One region of the Paenibacillus sp. Leaf72 genome, then DNA from elsewhere that is predicted to be linked to it. Evidence: riboswitches for the same ligand, from Rfam matches in the RefSeq annotation. Region 1 holds a riboswitch; each other region holds the start of a gene.
What was found. A riboswitch is a leader RNA that binds a small molecule or an ion and turns the genes downstream of it on or off. The one in region 1 is predicted to bind cobalamin.
Positions count from the first base shown of each region.

Region 2: another riboswitch for cobalamin. It lies ahead of ASF12_RS32090 (energy-coupling factor ABC transporter permease); the one in region 1 lies ahead of cobJ (precorrin-3B C(17)-methyltransferase).
Region 3: another riboswitch for cobalamin. It lies ahead of ASF12_RS27980 (ABC transporter substrate-binding protein); the one in region 1 lies ahead of cobJ (precorrin-3B C(17)-methyltransferase).

Region 1 is NZ_LMLV01000023.1:79,887-86,063, forward strand. Features, by position in the region: gene ASF12_RS18970 (sirohydrochlorin chelatase) at 1-298, opposite strand, end outside; gene cobJ (precorrin-3B C(17)-methyltransferase) at 323-2,164, opposite strand; cobalamin riboswitch at 2,330-2,479, opposite strand; gene ASF12_RS18980 (hypothetical protein) at 2,616-2,885, opposite strand; gene ASF12_RS18985 (DUF6376 family protein) at 2,910-3,383, opposite strand; gene ASF12_RS18990 (hypothetical protein) at 3,601-3,924, opposite strand; gene ASF12_RS18995 (MMPL family transporter) at 4,110-6,177, opposite strand, start outside.
Region 2 is NZ_LMLV01000035.1:179,903-186,079, forward strand. Features, by position in the region: gene ASF12_RS32070 (hypothetical protein) at 1-3, opposite strand, end outside; gene ASF12_RS32075 (YdcF family protein) at 132-740, opposite strand; gene ASF12_RS32080 (TrkH family potassium uptake protein) at 783-2,111, opposite strand; gene ASF12_RS32085 (DUF445 domain-containing protein) at 2,404-3,639, shown strand; cobalamin riboswitch at 3,736-3,940, shown strand; gene ASF12_RS32090 (energy-coupling factor ABC transporter permease) at 4,108-4,881, shown strand; gene ASF12_RS32095 (energy-coupling factor ABC transporter substrate-binding protein) at 4,881-5,165, shown strand; gene cbiQ (cobalt ECF transporter T component CbiQ) at 5,162-5,974, shown strand; gene ASF12_RS32105 (energy-coupling factor ABC transporter ATP-binding protein) at 5,961-6,177, shown strand, end outside.
Region 3 is NZ_LMLV01000033.1:145,766-151,942, forward strand. Features, by position in the region: gene nikB (nickel ABC transporter permease) at 1-652, opposite strand, end outside; gene ASF12_RS27980 (ABC transporter substrate-binding protein) at 654-2,282, opposite strand; cobalamin riboswitch at 2,450-2,647, opposite strand; gene ASF12_RS27985 (NADH-dependent flavin oxidoreductase) at 2,777-3,895, shown strand; gene ASF12_RS27990 (ArsR/SmtB family transcription factor) at 4,175-4,486, shown strand; gene ASF12_RS27995 (NADH:flavin oxidoreductase) at 4,573-5,676, shown strand; gene ASF12_RS28000 (nucleotidyltransferase family protein) at 6,016-6,177, opposite strand, start outside.

The DNA of each region.
Region 1 (6,177 bases):
GTCCATAAATAATATTTACAGCTGGGTAACGCAGCTTTGCCTCATCAATTGCTGCTGGCATATGCAGCTTTGCATGCCCTGCCGAAAATAACGTAATCGGAATGACGGCGATCCGGGTCGCCCCTTTTGATACGCAAATATCAAAGCCCTGCTTCATCGTCGGCGTGACAAACTCCAGAAAGCACAGCTCTACCAAATCTGCTTTCAGTGTTGAAGCTACAGAGGCGACAAACTCGCGTACCTCTTCATTGCCTCTCTCATCCCGGCTTCCGTGCCCTACAAACAAAACCGCATCCATCTTCCTTCATCTCCCTTGCTGTCGCTAGTCTCCGCACAATGCGTCTTCGATATGAAAAACAGGCAGCTCCTGATAGCGATAGCCTTCTATTTGACCCATTCGTTTGAAAAATTTATGAAAGCGCTCATTCGGATGGCCTTCCGATTTATAAAGAGCAATAATGCGTTCAATCAGTGGCACGATTTCGTCGACGGCAATGCCTTCGGCAACCGGCTGCGCGGCATGCGCGTTGCGGCCGACGGTTTTGCCGCCGAGGAACAAATCGAATTTGCCACGGCGATACACGATGCCGATATCCTCGTTAACTGCGCCATAACATGCCATGCCGCAGCCATTGAACCCGACACGCAGCTCCTTCGGCATTGCCATGCCGCCGATCTTGTCTTGCAGCTCATCGGCATAAGGCACCGATTCCGCCTTCTCCAGATTGCAAAAATCGCAAGCCTTCAATTGCAGTACATCACCGATTGGAGCTAGGCTGAGCCCATCCGCGCGCAGCTTCGCCGTCACACTGTCCGGGTCCGATGTTGGAATCCGCACCAGCAAATGATGATGCGGCGTATATTCAATCGAACCCTTCTCGCCAACAGCCTGCGCCAATGCTACGAGCTGCTGGGGCGTGAAGTTTTTTGTCGCGACACCTGGGCTTACGGCAAACTCAAGTACCGATTGCTGCGCAAACACAGGCATAGGGCTCGATACTGCGCCAAACGCCGCACTAGGCTCGATCCCCTTGCTGCGATCATTCAGGAGAACCGCTTCCATCGCCAAATGCAGAGGCGATACTGCAGGTGCCGGGGCAGCCTCTGCCCTCATTGAAACGGCTGTATTTATTGGGGCTGGGGCCGGCTTCACGGGCGCAACCGGGGGGGCTACTGCAACCGCCACTCCGCCGCCCTGTCCATTATCATTTCTCGGTTCATCTGGCGCAACCGCCTGCGGCTCCTCCCGCTTGAGCAGCTGGTCCGTCGCGTCATATTCATCCGCACGATAGCCCCCGTCCGCTGGAAGCTCAGGCATTCCTGCCGTATGAAGCGCCCACGGCTCATTCTTCTCTTGCAGACGCTGGTGGGGCTTCAAAGGCTGCGCGCCTTCGCCAAGCGTATATTTGCGCTGATAGCCGCGCGGCGTAATCATTAGCCCGTCATAATTGACGGTCGTCGAGTTGCCGATGACGACTGTTGTCAGCATGCCGATATCATGGTCAAGCATACGGGCAAGCGTCGTCACGACAATGTCTTCACGGTCGCGGTACGCGCTTTTCACAATGCCTACCGGCGTATCTGGCGAGCGGTATTTGAGCAAAATCCGCTGAGTCTCCACGATTTGCCGCGTTCTTCTGCCGCTGCGCGGGTTATAAAGCGCAATGACGAAATCCGCTTGTCCGGCCGCTTCTACCCTGCGCGCAATCAGCTCCCAAGGCGTCAAATGATCGCTCAGGCTGATCGTGCAAGCATCATGCATTATCGGCGCGCCAAGCAGGGATGCTGTCGAGTTAATGGCAGAAATGCCGGGAATCACTTCAACCTCTACCCCGCCATTACGCTTCCAGCCTTTCTCAATCAGCACCTCATACACGAGTCCTGCCATGCCGTATACGCCCGCATCGCCGCTTGATATAACGGCTACCTTCTTGCCGTTCTCCGCTTGGCGCACCGCTTCCTGCGCCCGGCTGACCTCCTCTGTCATCCCCGTACGCACAATCGCCTGATCGCTGATTAGCTCCCGAATCAAGTCGACATACGTGTTGTAGCCGATGACAATATCGCTCTCCTGAATCGCTTCACGGGCGCGTTTCGTAATATGCTCGAAGCTCCCTGGGCCGAATCCGATAATTAACAGCTTGCCGACGCCTGCTTCACTCATTGATGCCCAACTCCTTCTATGTAGCAATTTACAATTTCTATCCAACAAAAAAAGCACCTCTAACGATATGTGTTAGAAATGCTTGAAAAGACCAATGTCCTTGTTAAACGCAGACAGCGAAGGGCCATCCAATCTCTAACACCTTCCTAATATCCACGTAGGTTTACAGTGTCGTTGAAATAAGCAGGTCTCCTGGCTTTGAAGCGTTAGGACGCTTCATACAGTGGCGGGTCCGCGCCGGTCTCTCACCGACTTCCCTATTAAGTCAACTTGGGCGCTTTGGCGCCTGCTGACACTTATTCCCTTCCTATTAAATTGTAATCTTAATGATAACATTAGATTGTATGATCGACAAGTGCGTTTATGCCATCAGCCTTGGCGCAAATAGAGCCGGCGCAAGCACGGACAGCATGTCCAGGCTGACACCAGCTCTATTTTTTACCGGAGCTATTTATTTCTTCTCAAGCGTTTCCCAAGCTGCATTCACGAGGGAATCAAACAGTTCATCGTCCTCTTCCAGCTCATCCTCAACCGCCAAAAGATCTTCTTCCTTGCCCGATTCATTCAGAAAAAACAAACCGTAGCCCCACTCTGTCGCCTTGCGGCTATGAAGGGTAATTTCGTATTGGTTCGTCTGGCCCTCTACTTCAAAATGAACCTTGCCTACGAAACCGGATTCCTTGGAGTTCGTCATGCTAGCATGCAAAATATTTACTTTCATCTTCCACTCTTCCTCTCTTTACCGTTACGATACCAGCTGCTGAAGTTGATTCACTTGATTTAACAGCTCGTTGATTTTGTTAATCGTATTTGGAATTTCCGTTGCGTCAATCAATGCTTTGCCGTCTTCGATCTGCTTCAGCACCGCATCAATGCTTTCCTGCAGCTTCAAATTATAATCGACCACGGACTGATGGACGTCCTTGGCAAAATCCGGCGCGTGCAGCTCGCCAAACTGCTTGATGGACTCCTGCACAGCTACCAGCTGTTCTTTATAATCAGCGCGTGCACTCGCATCGTTTACGGCTTGCTCCGCAAGCTGCGTCGCCTGCTCGCTGAAATTTGTCAGCGTCTGCATGTACGTTGCTGCTCCCGTCACATATTCGGCCGAGTTTGATACGGAATTGACCGTCTGCTTGGCTTCCTCAAATAACGAGCATCCTCCTAATAATAACATTCCAATGATTAAAAGTATGCTTTTTCCTGAACGAATGGCCATGTTTAATCTCTTCCTTTCCGCCTGTCTTACACAGAGCACTACTTATACGGCAGATGCGTCCAAACGGTTGCATTTCGTCTTATCATTAAGCTTGTCCATCATTTAATAGAAAAATAAAACATGAGGCCGCAGATAGCTAAAATGCACGCTGGCTATTGTTCGCGTCTGCGGCATAACGATGCAGCCCTATCATTAAGCTGCGCCACTCCTTTGGCAGCTAACGCTTCGACTTGAAAGCATGCTGGCGCCATATGACGACGATAATGAGAAATAAAGCAATGACACCTGTAAGCAGCCACCCGGCCTGCTCATCGGTCAACTGATCCCCGGGAGCGGTTGCAGCCGGATCTGGAGCCTCATGACCCGCATGTTCATTACAGGGGGAGTCGGTTGGCGATGAGGCGGCAGCATTCGTCTGCTGCTCATTATTTGCAGGAGTACAGACATCTGCTGCGGACACGGATAGCGATGCGGAACTCCAGAGGCTTATTCCAATAAACAGGACTACGATAAATATTAGACGAAGGAACCTCTTTCTCATTTTGGCGAACCTCCTTTGCGCTTTTCGTTTCCCCTCATTTTATTCCTGTGCGCCCAGAACGGAAGCTTGGCCTATGGAATTTTCACACCTGTACATATATTAGCAGCAAAATAAAAAGCGCCTTTCCCTCCTGGTCATGCCGACCAGACAGAAAGGCGCTTTGCTGCTGCAAATAATAATGCGATTTAAACGATTTGCCTATGCTTGCCAGACTTGCTTTGTTCTTCTCCCACTAGCTCTGCCCTAGCCGGCCAGAAGGCTCTATTGCCAAGCAGCGTTGTAATGGCCGGCACGAGGAACGGTCTCACGATGAACGTATCCATCAGCACACCAATCGCTGTAATTACGCCGAACTGCACCAATACCTGAATAGGCAGCGTCGCTAGCACTGCGAACGTAGCAGCAAGGATCAACCCTGCGGACGTAATGACGCCGCCAGTCTCTGCGACACCTTCACGAATGGCTTGCTTGAGCGGCATTTTCGCTTTTTTCTTCCAAATGCTCGAGATCATAAAAATGTTATAGTCCTCGCCAAGAGCAATGAGGAACACGAAGGCGTACAGCGGAATCGCTCCTTGAATCGCTTCTGCCCCCATCCCATAATGCAATACAATCCAGCCGAGGCCTAAAGCAGAGCCAAATGACAATAACACGGTGGCGATTAAATAAAGGGCTGCAACGATGGAGCGCAAATAGACAATCAGCAGCACTAAAATCATCCCAATAACGAGTGGGATAATAACTTTATTGTCCCGATCGGTCAACAGCTGGGAGTCATGCTGCGTTGCTGTCTGTCCGCCTACCCACACTTTAGACTCCGCATCCGAAACTCCTACTTTATCCAATGCTTCCTCCGCCGCTCCGCGAAGCAGCGGAACCAGATCCATGGCCTCCTGTGAATAAGGATTAATGTTTAGCGTAACCTGAACGGACTGCAAATTCGGGTCCTCTTCACTTTGAACCGGCTCCGATACGGAATCAACGAGATCCATATCCGAAAGGCTGGCGACAAGCTCCACTGGCTTGCCATCGGTTTGAGCCGCCACGGTTATAGGAGCCAATTGGCCTGGTGTGAAAGCTGTTGAAATCGTATCAAAACCTTCACGCGACGGCATAGCTTTCGGAAAGGAAGACAATAAATCATACGTAAACTTAACCTGTGGAGCAAAACCAGCCAGCGCACCGAGAAAAATAACGCTCGCGATAACAACGGTCCAAGGCTTCGCCACGACTAGGCTTCCTACTGCTGTGCCTAGCTTGCTGCCTTGGCGACGCGGGCGAAACGGCTTGCTGCGCTTCTCTGCCCGCTGCTGCTGCATTCCTTCGGTGCGAGGAATGAACGGGAAGAAAGAAGCTCTTCCCATAATCGACAATAGCGCAGGCACGAGTGTCAGGCTCGCAATGCCCATAATGAAAATCGACAAGCTGAATGGGATAGCAAAGCGCTGGTAAGCACCATATTTGGCGGCAAGCAGCGCCAGCAAGGACAGAACGACCGTGAAGCCGCTCATCGCAATCGCTCCTGATGCATCACGGAAAGCGATTTTGAGCGCCGTCATCTTATTGTCTTCCCGCTCCAGCTCTTGGCGGAAATGTGCAATAAAGAACAGGCAGTAGTCTGTGCCTGCACCAAACAACAGCACCGTCATGATCGAAATGGCTTGGGCATCTACTGTAATCCAGCCCTCTGATGCAAGCCAGCCGAGAATGGGGCTCGTAACCAAATAAGCGAACCCTACGCCTACAATCGGAACGACCGCTAAAATAGGCGAACGATAAATAAGCAGCAATAGAATAAGTACAATCAGCACCGTAGCAATAAGCAGCGATACATCCGCTCCTTTGAATAATGCCGATGCGTCCACCTGAATGCCCACAGGACCGCTGATTCTTGCACTCAGCGCGTCAACACCAGTTGTTGCTGCGTCAAACGGGCTCGTGCCGCCTGCCGCTTCTTTAACAAGCCCTTGCAATTTCTCCAAATTGCTGCGCAAAATTTCCGTATCCGCATTTTCTGCAAATGTAATCGGTTGAACAAGCGTGCCTCCGTCTTCCGATGCCAGCTTTGAGAGCGCAGGAGCCGGCATTTGATGCAGCGGCAGCAATTCTCCTTGTTCTGGCAGCGGCTGCTCGCTGAGGAGCTGCGACGTTTTCTGAATGAGTGCATAATCCTCTTCCGTAAGCCCGGCATCCCTATGCCATACGAGCAGGGCGGGCACACCAGCCCCATTCGGGAATTTATCCTTCATTAAT
Region 2 (6,177 bases), on a different contig from region 1:
CATTTCAGCAATCTCCCTTACAGCATCTTAGTAAAATAATCCTATCCTTTTTTATCGGAATTCGCATGCCAAAAATGTATAATACTAGTTTTTCAGCGCAAAAAAATACTCTGAGGGCTGAAGGCATTCAGCTAGCTCAGAGCATATATAATTCGATAGCCTGTATAATAAAACAGCTCGCGGAAGAAAAAGGGCAGTTTCGTGCGCATGCTGCTATATGCGGAGGTCGTAGTTGGCGAAGAGTATGCCGTCATTCCCAGCTCGCTGGCCATCATGAGTGCGCGCTTCATATGAAGCGGATCGCTGACAATGATGAAGGTTCCTAGCTCATATGGCTTCGCAACGACTAGCGAATATTCGAAATTTTCCTCTGTAATAAGAGATTGGACTTCGATCAAAATATGCTCAGGCTTCACGCCTTTTTCAATCGCATAGCTCCGTGATACTTCTGACTCTGCAAGCTCATTCGCAGACTCGCGTCCTCCGGTAAAAATAATATACTCGGCAAAGCCTTGCTCGTACAGCTTTATAGCATGATTCAGGCGTTCCCGCAGCACAGGGGATGGCTGATCGCCCCAGACCGCCGTGCCCAGCACAAGGATCGCATCAGCAGGCTTCGCTTCATCCTTCATACTAAATGACCAAATTTCATAGGAAAACCAGCACAGTACCGCTGCGGCAAATGCTAAGACGCAAAGCAACAGCGTTTTGATTTTTTTCGAAACAAGCCTCTTTTTCATGAACTGCCCTTTCCTTATAAAATGATTTTTCCTCGCCGCATGTTATCCGATCATAATTTTCCCTTCCGGATAGCGATACAGCTCCTTCTTCTCCTGAGCAGGAACGAGTGTGAACGCCAGCGTCAGCGGGCCGAGCCGTCCAGCGAACATCATAATAATAATCAGCACCTTGCCGATCACCGTCAAATGCGGCGTTAAGCCAAGCGACAATCCGGTTGTACCGAAAGCGGACGTTACTTCAAATAGCAGAACGAGGAAATCGACATCCTCAGTAGTAGATAAAATCATCGTAAATAAAATAATCGCCGCCAGCGAGGCAATCGTAATCGTCAGCGCTTTGTACACCCGGTCCTTTGCGAGCCTTCTGCGGAAAAAGACGACATCCTCGCGGCCGCGAATCATTGCAAACACCGCACCGATGAGAATCGCAAACGTCGTCACCTTAATGCCGCCGCCCGCAGAGCCCGGAGATGCGCCGATGAACATGAGCAAAATAATGAGAAACTGCGTCGCATGGCGCAGAGAAGCAATATCCAGCGTATTTGCGCCGCCCGAGCGCGGCGATATGCTTTGGAACAACGAGCTGTACAGCTTGCCGCTTATGCTAAGCGGCTCTAGTGTTTTGGTATTTGTAAACTCGAAAATAAAAATAACGGCAGCACCTGCGACAAACAAAATGCCTGTCGCATACAGCACAACCTTGGAGTGAAAAGACAGCTTGCGAGTTTTTGGGTAATCCCACATTTCCGCCAGTACGATAAAGCCGATCCCGCCGAGAAAAATGAGAGCAATAACGATCACATTAATAATGGGATCGTTGACGTGATTGACAAAGCTGCTGAACGGACCGTTCATCGGTCCCATAACATCAAATCCGGCGTTGGTGAACATCGACACGCTATGGAACATGCCGAAATACAGCGCCTTGCCGAAAGGCATTTCCGTTGACCAGCGCAGTGCCAGAACCAGGGCGCCTATTCCTTCGATGGCAAAAGCATAAATGAGCACGCGCCGTATGAAGCGGACGATCCCTTCCAGCGAAGATTGATTCATGGATTCCTGCAGCAGCAGCCGCTCGCGCAGCGATATCCGTTTGCGCAGGGCAAGGGCGAACAGCGTAGACATCGTCATAAAGCCGAGTCCGCCAACCTGCATAAGCACGAGAATGACGAGCTCGCCAAAGGTTGAATAGTGGATGCCGGTATCGACGACGACAAGCCCCGTTACGCAAACAGCGGATGTTGCAGTGAATAATGCGTCAATGAGCGGCGTTGCCTGATGGGCTGACGAAGCCAGAGGTAGAGAAAGCAATAGGGTACCCGCCGCAATAATCGCGAGAAAGCCAAGCGTAAGAATTTGCGGTGGAGTCATTTTTAGAAAAATGGTTCGTAGTTTGAGCACGCAGGTAATCTCCTTTATATGTAACGAAACAATGGTGTAGTTGAAAATTTGAGCTGATGCTGCCGAAGCTGGCACAGCCGTTTACGCTTGAAATATAAGGATGCATAAATATTGTTATTATTATAACGCTTATATTTCTACGCGAAACGAGCTTGTGCTGCCGAAGGCAGGCACAGCCGTTTACGCTTGCCACCTCATTATCTGGTATAATAGGGCAATATGCAACAGGAGGGCGCTGGGGCCCGCGATTAGGAGGACAACGATGAAATCAAGATATATAGCAGGTATTTCGCTTGCCGTTATGGGGGCAGGCTTTATTACTACGAGATGGTGGCTGCCAGACAACACGTGGACACATCTACTGGAAAGCGGCTTTGAAGCGGGGCTGGTCGGCGGAATTGCCGACTGGTTTGCGGTGACGGCGCTGTTCCGCCATCCGATGGGCATTCCCATTCCGCATACGTCCTTGCTGCTCAAAAACCGGGCGAAAATCGTGAACTCGCTCATCAGCGCTATGGAAAATGAACTGCTGAATAAAGAAAGCATTACCCGCAAGCTGTCTGGCTTTCAACTGTTCGCAGGGGCAGCATCGGCGGCGACTCGGCTGATTGGCAAGCGCAAGTTCAGGCTGGCAGCGGTTGATTTTGCCCAGTCGGCAGTGGAGCGCTTGCCTTTGGAGCGGGTTAGCGGTGTGCTGCATGGATTTTTGGCTGATTATGTGAAAAAGCAGGATTTTACGCCAATCGTGCGCAAGCTGGCGGATCGTTTCGTCCATGAGCGTTGGGATGAACGGGCGCTGGATTACGGCCTGGAGCATGTAGGCCATTGGATTCGCAAGCGTGAAACCGAGGAAATGCTCGGCAAGCTCGCCTTCAAAAAGCTGGAGGAGCTTAAGGTAGGCGGCTTCATGGGGTTTGCACTGCAAGCTTTCGTCGGCTTTATGAACGAGGAGAAGCTCGGCGGTTTGATCCAGAACATGCTGCTCTCTACGATGCAGGAGCTTTCCCATCCTGGAAGCCCGCATCGGCAGAAGCTGCTGCTTGAGGTGAGAGCCCAGGCGGAGAAGCTTGCCGATAACGAAGAGCTGATGCTCAAGCTGAAGCAGCTCATTGAACAGGGGGTGGACAGCGTTGAAACGGAGCGCTTCATCCATTTGCGTCTGGAGGAGCTGAGACAGCTCGTGCTGGACAAGCTGGAGGAGCAGCATCGCAGCGGAGGGCGCGCCATTGTGCAGGGATACCGTTTTGCAACGGATTATTTGAATGGCAAGCAGGAAATGCTCGCCAATTGGGAAGATGGCATTCGCGGCTATCTCGTTCGACTTATTGAAAATAATCACTATCGCATCGGTGCGCTCGTTCGGGATAATCTCGACCGGATGGATGACAAGGCGCTCGTCTCCATGCTGGAGGAAAAGGTCGGCAACGATTTGCAGTGGATTCGTGTCAACGGCGCATTATGCGGTTTTGTCGTAGGCGTTATTTTGTCCTTCTTCTAACAGGAAGGTAGCCATTTACATTTATAGGGGACAGCCTGAATTTTTTGTGATAAGATCAAACTACAAAATGACCAATGAATACAAGGATTTTGAAAAATGATTGACATGGAACGAGGTGCCTTTGCGCACGTCAAAGGGTAACAGGGAATCGGGTGCAAATCCCGAGCGGTCCCGCCACTGTAATCGGGGAGTTTTCCTTCACCAGCAGGAGTCACTTGGCCTAAGCTTTAGGGCAGCCAGGGAAGACGAAGGAAAATAATGATCCGCTAGCCAGGAGACCTACCTCGTTCCAGCACCACAGTGCCTTCGCGGAAAGGATAGGTGTACGAATGAAAGCGATTGCTACCAGTCTGTTTGCTGGCGCAACCGTCTATTTCTGCGTACACATGGCCGTTTTCCCAGCGAAGGGAAAGCGGTCATTTTTTGTTGTCTTTAGGCATGAACACATTGGGGAGGGTATTGAAACGAATGGTCAAGTTAAAAAGCAAGACAGCAGTTAGCACCGCTTTGCTGGTTATTGGCTTCACGCTTTTTTTACTGGTGAATGAGCCGCAATCCGCTTATGCGATGCACATTATGGAAGGGTTTTTGCCTGTGGGGTGGGCGATTTTTTGGTGGGTGGCCTTTATTCCTTTTTTCATCCTGGGTGTACGCGCCATTCGGAAAATTACAAAGGAAGCACCAGAGCTTAAGCTGATGCTGGGCTTGGCGGCAGCTTTCACCTTCGTGCTGTCCGCGCTTAAGATTCCTTCCGTTACAGGCAGCAGCTCGCACCCGACGGGAACGGGGCTTGGAACGGTTATGTTCGGGCCGCTGCCCATGAGCGTATTAGGTTCTATGGTATTGCTGTTTCAAGCGGTGCTGCTTGCACATGGCGGGCTGACGACGCTTGGGGCGAATGCTTTTTCAATGGCGGTTGCAGGTCCCGCTGCTGGCTATGCCGTCTATCGGCTGCTGATGCGTTCAGGCAGCAAGCAAGGCGTGGCGATTTTTTCTGCTGCCGCTGTTGCCGATCTGGCCACTTATATCGTTACTTCGATTCAACTGGCTGTTGCTTTTCCGGCTGTTGAGGGAGGCATTCTCGCATCCTTTATGAAATTTGGCGGTATTTTTGCGATTACCCAGGTTCCGCTTGCTATTAGCGAAGGCTTGCTGACGGTATTGATCTGGAACTGGCTGCAATCTTTTAATACGGACGAGCTGTCTATTTTGAAGCGGAGAATGAAAGGGGATCGCGTGTAATGAGCCGCAGTGCCAAAAATATTTGGATTTTAGCCATTGTTGTTTTGCTTGCCGTTGCGCCTTTAATATTCATTAACGCCGAGTTTGGCGGCGCGGATGGCGCGGCGGAGGAAATGATCCAGACGATTGCGCCCCATTATGAGCCTTGGGCGTCTCCGCTCACTGAGGTGCCGGGAGAAACGGAAAGCATGCTGTTCGCGCTGCAAGCTGCGATTGGCGCTGGCGTAATCGGCTATGTGATTGGCCTTTTTAAAGGGAAGTCGGGGAAATCAAAGCAGCAATGATGAAATGGATTGATACGATTTCTTATTCCAATAAGCTGCGGGATTTACCCGCCATTTGGAAATGCGGGCTTGCAGCCCTTCTGCTGCTGCTTGCCTATATCGCTCATCCGCTCGTACAGCTTGTCATTTTCGGATGGCTTGCACTGTGGACGGTCGGCTATGCGAAAGTGCCCGCTAAGCTTTATGCGGCGCTGCTTTTCTCCTCTTGCCTGCTGTTCATTCTCAGCTTGCCCGCGCTGCTCATTGAATTCAGCAATAGCAGCAGCGAAGCGGGAAGCTTGGCGGCAGCGAAAGCAGGCTGGATGCTCGTTTCATGGAAGCCGCTTAGCCTGTATGTGCCAGAGGCATCGTTAGGGCTGGCCGGACATATTTTTACGCGTATTCTTGCTTGCCTGGCATGTATGTTTTTTATCACCTTGACGACCCCCTTCCCGGATCTGCTGCAAGTGCTGAAGCGGTTGAAAATGCCGCAAATTGTACTGGAGCTCATGATTATTATGTATCGCTTCATCTTTCTGCTGCTGGATACGGCGGGGGCTATGCTGGTCGCGCAGCGTGCACGCGGCGGTCAACACGGTTTTAAAGGCAAATTGCAGGGTACGGCGGCGATTGCTGTGCGGCTCTTCGTCAAAACGATGCATCGATACAAGGGGCTCTCGAATGGGCTTATGGCAAGAGGATTTACGAATGAAATCCGTCTTGCGCCTAGTGTAAAGCGGACGGTTCGCCTCCGATATTGGGCGGAAGCGGGGCTCGGCTTAACGATTTTGCTGGCAGCAGAGCTATGGCTTCGGTATGGAGGTGAATAAGCTGGCGGATAACGATCGGGCATCAACCATTATGGAAATGAACCAAGTGAGCTATGCTTATCCCGGAACGGACAAGACCGCTTTAAACGGGCTAGAGCTGCGTATTCCGGCGAACAAGAAGATAGCGCTGTGCGGGCATAATGGCTCGGGCAAGTCGACGCTCTTCTTGCAGCTTATTGGCATTAATCGTCCGGAATCCGGTT
Region 3 (6,177 bases), on a different contig from region 1:
CACGCAGCCCCTTCGCTCGGGCTGTCAGCATATAATCTTTATTCAGCTCCTCCAGCAGCGCCGCACGCGTCAGCCGCATCAATATGGCGCCTGTACCGGAAGCAAGCACCGCCGCTGGCATAAGCAAATGCTTCCAGGTGCCGTAGCCGCTAGTCGGGAGCAGCTGCAGCTTCTCCGACCATAAGGCAATGAGCATGATCGCCAGCCAAAATCCAGGAATGGAAACCAAAATCAGCGCAAGCGCCCTGCCGATATGATCGAACAGCCGATTGCGCCGGATCGCCATGAGCATGCCGGATGGCACTCCAAGCAGGACGGCGAACAGGACAGCTAGCAAAGATAGGCTTAATGTTGCTGGCAGGCGGCGCAGCAGCTCGCCGCTAACCGATTCCTTCGTCATATAAGACGTGCCAAGATCACCTTGCAGCGCCTTTGATAACCAATGGCCATACTGAATGAGCAGCGGATCATTCAGCCCCATCTCTTCTCTTTTCAAAGCAATTTGCTCTTCGGTCGGCTGGCTGAAGCCGTTCATGCTCAGCAGTTCGACAGCCGGATCACCCGGAGAAGCGACGCTTAAGGCAAAGGCTATAAACGTAATGCCAATCAGAACGGGAACCGCCGCCGCCAACCTCCGAATGAAATAGGCCATCTTATTGCACCCGCTCCAGCTGCGGCAGCGTTGTACCATACACAAGTGCACCGTATCCGGTAATTTCTTTGCTGTACGCAATTAAGCTCGCATCATTAAACAGCGGAATCGTCGGCAATTCCTCGGCTGCAATATCCTGCAGCTCGTTATAAATCGCAGCGCGGTCATCCATATCCAGCGTCGTCTTCACCTGCTTCAACAGCTCATCCACATGGGCATTGCTGTAACCAAGCGTATAACTGATATTGCTTGAGCCTTCGCTCGCCATATAATTGTTCAAAATCGAATAAGGATCGCCATTCGGCAGCCCCTGAATGGCCAGTGCCAGATCGAAGTTTCCTTGTGCCTGTGCTTCCTTGTATGCCGCACCATCCAATATTTGAATCGTCACGTCCAGCTGCAGCTCTTGAAGCACAGCCTGAAGCAGCTCGGCTTGCGCTTTATACGGATAACGATCGAGTCCATAGGTAGGCACAATTAGCGTAACCGCCTGCCTGCTGTCCCCAAGCACCTCATGCGCCAGGGCGATTGCCTTTTCTGAATCATGGACGACAGGAATGTCCTTATAAAACGGCGATGTCGCATTCAAAATGTTCGCCGTAGCGGTCGGATAGCCCAAATACAGCTCCTTCACCAGCTGCTCGCGGTCAATCATCAGGCTCAGCGCCTGACGCATTTTCACATCATTGAATGGCGCTTTGGCACCGTTCGGATGCAGGTAATGGGAAATCGTCGATTTTGCCGTCGATACAGCAAAGCGTTCATCCTTCAGCAGCTCCTCGGCAAGGGCAGGAGGAATAGCGCCCAAATCCATGACGCCCAAAATCTCTCCAGATTTCAAGGCAGCAAGCCTTGTATCAGGGTCCGGTATGACGCGGACGCGGATTTTTTGGGCTTTTGCTTTTTCGCCATAATAACCGTCGTAAGCCTCTAGCAGTGAAAATTGATCCTTCTCATGCTGCACAAGCTTGAAAGGGCCTGTCCCTTGCGGCAGGCCGTTAAAGTCGCCATTTTCGTCAAAATTATTCGGGCTGTACATCGGGCTTGAAAAGTTGATCATCGAATACAGCAGCGTCGGCTGCGGATTGTCGAAAACAAGCTTAATCGTGCTATCATCAACCTTCACGACTTCCTGAAGGCTTGGGTATGAATTGTTGATGTCGAGCGTATAGAATGGCGAGCTTTTCGGGCTCACTTGCTTGTAACGGGCAAAATTTGCAAGTACCGCGTCCGCGTTGAATGGCGCGCCATCATGGAAGGTGACGCCTTTGCGCAGCATGAAGGTCCATTCCTTGGCATCAGCAGACATTTCCCACGCTTCCGCCAGCTTTGGAGCAGGCTTTCCATCCTCGGAAGCGGAAATCAACGGCTCCCATACATACAGAATGGTGCTCGTGTAATAAGCATCCTGCGGTCCCGGTGCTAAATCCCGCGGCGCAGCCAGCACGATTTCTTCAGAAGCAGCTGCTGTAGAGGCGGACGGAGCAGCAGACTGCTGCGACAGCTCATTATTGCTGCCTGATTCATTGGAACCGTTAACGCCACTGCACCCCATTAGCGCCAGCAGCAAGCATAGGCTAAATAAAACACCTATTGTTTTTTTGTTTTTTGCCATTTGTGTACGTTTCATCTTCTCTATTTCCTCTCCCTCTAGCAAAATCATCTTCCTGCAAAAATCCGCAAAAAAAGACAGCTCTACCTCCAGTCATAGGAAAGATAGAGCTGCCTGTTATTGTTATTTTCCATCATAGCAAATAAGCATGCGCGCTAACACTTCCCTATCCTCCGTAGGTTACAGCAGTGTTGTCAGAACAGGCAGGTCTCCTGGCTACCGGAAATTGTACTGGAAGCTGCCTTCCCAATCCCGCTAAGCGAGATCAGTGGCCTTGTAGCTTCAGCTAATCCGTAACAGTGGCGGGACCGCGTCGGTTTTGCACCGAACTTCCCTTTTAAGCTCCAGCCGCAGCTGTTGCACCTTATTCCCACAATTTTTCAGTTGTTTGCAAATCTGGTTGATTATATACCAGCCCTTTCATTTAAGCAACCTTTCCACTCCACTTTCCTTTCGTAATTATCTGATATAAAATAAAGCACATAGCATTTCGTAACTGGAGGGAACTACTGATGAAACCACAATTTCAGCCTTTATTTGAACCATTCACTTTCGCGAGCGGCATGTCTGTACATAATCGAATTGTCATGGCGCCCATGACAACCTGCTCGTCCAATCCGGACGGCACAGTGCCTGATGAAGAGCTTGCCTACTACAGCCGCCGCAGTGCTGGGCCCGGCATCGTCGTTACAGCGTGCGTCTACGTGAGCCGCAACGGCAAAGGCTTCCCCGGCGAATTTGGCGCGGATACGGACGCAATGATTCCAAGCCTCAAGCGTCTGGCCGATGCTATTAAAAGCCAAGGTGCGAAAGCGATTTTGCAAATTTTCCATGGCGGAAGATCATGCTTCCCTGGCCTAGTGCCAAATGATGATTTGGTGAGTGCCAGCAGCATTGCCCAGCAGGAGGGCGGAATTGTGCCACGCGAGCTGAACGAGGAGGAAATCAAGTCGATTATCGCCGACTTTGGCGAAGCGACACGCCGCGCGATTGAGGCTGGTTTTGACGGCGTTGAAATTCACGGTGCCAACGGCTACCTGCTGCAGCAATTTTACTCCCCGGCTTCCAATGTGCGTACCGACGACTGGGGCGGCTCTGTTCATAAACGTATGGCGTTCCCGCTCTACGTCGTTGAAGCTGTTAAGAAGGCAGCCGCTATGGCGCCGCAGCCGTTTCTTGTAGGCTATCGCTTCTCGCCGGAGGAGCCGGAAGAAGAAGGATTAACGATGGAGCATTCGTACCATCTGGTTAACGCTCTAATCGAGATGAAGCTGGATTATTTGCATGTGTCGCTTCAAGATTTCTGGTCGAAGCCGCGCAGAGGCGAGCAGGATTCGCAAAGCCGCATGGCATGGTTCGTCGAAAAATACAGCGAGCACATTCCGTTCATCGGTGTCGGCAGCATCACAACCGCAGAAGAAGCGCTTGAGGCGAAAAACTCCGGCGTGCCGTTTATCGCCCTTGGCCGCGAGCTCATTATGGACCCGGATTGGACGGAGAAAATCAAGCAAGGCAACGAGCAGGATATTGTGACTACGCTATCCAAGCAAGATCAGGAGCGCCTCGTCATCCCGAATGGCTTATGGGGAGCGATTACGCATGCGCCAGGCTGGTTCCCGATAACGGAATAAGCGCAAAATCCAACCATTCGCTCACAAATAGGCACAAGGTGAAACGGCTGTCGCCGTCCTTCGGCGGCGCGGCTTGTTTCAGTCCGAGAAATATAGAGAACGGATCGCGTTAGGACATCCTTTCCTATATTTCAAGGTGAAACGGCTGTCGCCGTCCTTCGGCGGCGCGGCGCGTTTCAGTCCGAGAAATATAGAGAACGGATCGCGTTACGATACCCGTTCCTATATTTTATAAAACAACAATTTGACATTTCTATAAAAATAGATATACTAAGCCTCATGGATACTTTGTCAATACTTAAAGCTGTGTCTAACGAGAAACGGTACCATATTTTAAAATGGCTGAAAACGCCTGAGGAGCATTTTGGGCCTCAATGCCATCTAACCGATGCGTGTCAGTTTGCTGGAGGCGTATGTGTCGGTTCTTTTGCAGAAAAAACAGGACTTGCGCAATCCGTTATATCCAGCTATTTAGTGAAAATGCATAAAGCAGGCTTACTGGAGTCGAAACGGATCGGGCAGCACACCTATTACAGGCGTAATGAAGCTAACATTCAGTTTTTCAAAGAAATGATTCAGGATGAGCTATAACCTTGCTTACTCCTGCTCATTTCATGCTTTTATATCTATTTTTATAGAATTATAGATTTTTTATTCAATTAGGAGGTATTTTATTCATGAGCTCAATTCAATCGTTGTTCAAGCCTTTCTCAGCAGGTCCACTTACACTGCCTAACCGTATTGTAATGGCACCAATGACCCGCGGTTTTTCTCCAAATGGCGTTCCGGGCGAAGATGTAGTTGCCTACTATAGACGCCGCGCCGAAAACGGTGTTGGCTTAATTGTGACAGAGGGTACGCTGATTAACCATCCGGCTGCCACTGATAATCCAAACATCCCTAACTTTCATGGCGAAGCTGCATTAAATGGCTGGGCAAAAGTCGTTGAAGCCGTTCACCAAGCTGGCGGCAAAATCGTTCCGCAAATTTGGCATGTTGGCACAACGCGCAAGGTCGGCTCCCATCCGAACCCGGAAGCACTGCCGATTGGTCCTTCAGGTGTTACCGCCGAGGGCGAGGTTGTTAATGAGCCTTTGACCGAAGCCGAAATTAAAGGCCTTGTTGCAGCTTACGCGCAAGCAGCTGCTGATGCAAAACGGATTGGCTTTGACGGCATTGAGCTGCATGGCGCACATGGCTATTTGATCGACCAATTTTTCTGGGAGAAAACGAATAAACGGACGGATCGTTATGGTGGCGATATGCTGTCCAGAACACGTTTTGCGGTTGAGATCATTGAAGCTTGCCGCCAAGCTGTAGGGCCTGATTTCCCGATTATTATCCGTCTGTCACAGTGGAAATCGTCCGAGTATACAGCGAAGCTTGCGAGCACTCCTGAGGAATTGGGACAATTTCTTGCTCCGCTTGTTGAAGCTGGCGTAGATATTTTCCACTGCTCAACCCGCCGCTTCTGGGAGCCGGAATTTGCAGGCTCGGACCTAAACTTTGCAGGCTGGACGAAAAAGCTTACCGGCAAACCAACGATTACTGTTGGCTCCGTAGGTTTGGACGGCGACTTCATGAGCCTCTTCACCGAAGGCAAAGGCGCAGAAAACGCCAATGTGGATGATTTGGCCTCACGCCTGGATGCAGGCGAATTTGATCTCGTAGCTGTCGGCCGTGCCCTGCTCGTCGATCCTGCCTGGTCAGATAAAGTCCGCGACGGACGGCAAGATGAATTAATTCCGTTTACGCCGGCTGCTTTGCAGACGCTGCATTAAGAACCTATTGCTCGCAACCTAATAAATCCCCAGCTCCTCCTTTTTCACGGATTGGAGGAGCTGGGGATTTTAATGTTTCTACCTCCACAAAGATAGACTTGGCGGACTCAGGAGCCGCTATTCCAACGGAATCACGGGTTAAGGCGCAGGACGCGGACTCAGGAGCCGCTAATGTGCCACCAATAGCTGTTTTGACGGGATAATGAGGGTTATAACGGATTTCCTGTCCGCTCATAGCCTGGAATCGGCTCAACAGCCAGAATAGCGGAACCTCAGTCCTCCAAATAAGGAGTAGCAGGGCGACTTAGGCTTGCATACACACCCTAGCTATTTTATCTACTAATTCTGCCTCGCGAATAACGCTCTAGCCTCTTGATAGCTCTCCAATGTCCCGATATCAAAGCGCTGCCCTTCAAACCTGTAGGCATGAACCTCTTTATGCCGAATCAGCCAAGGCACAAAATTGCCCGGTGCATCAGCGTTGTTGCCCTCTACCAAATA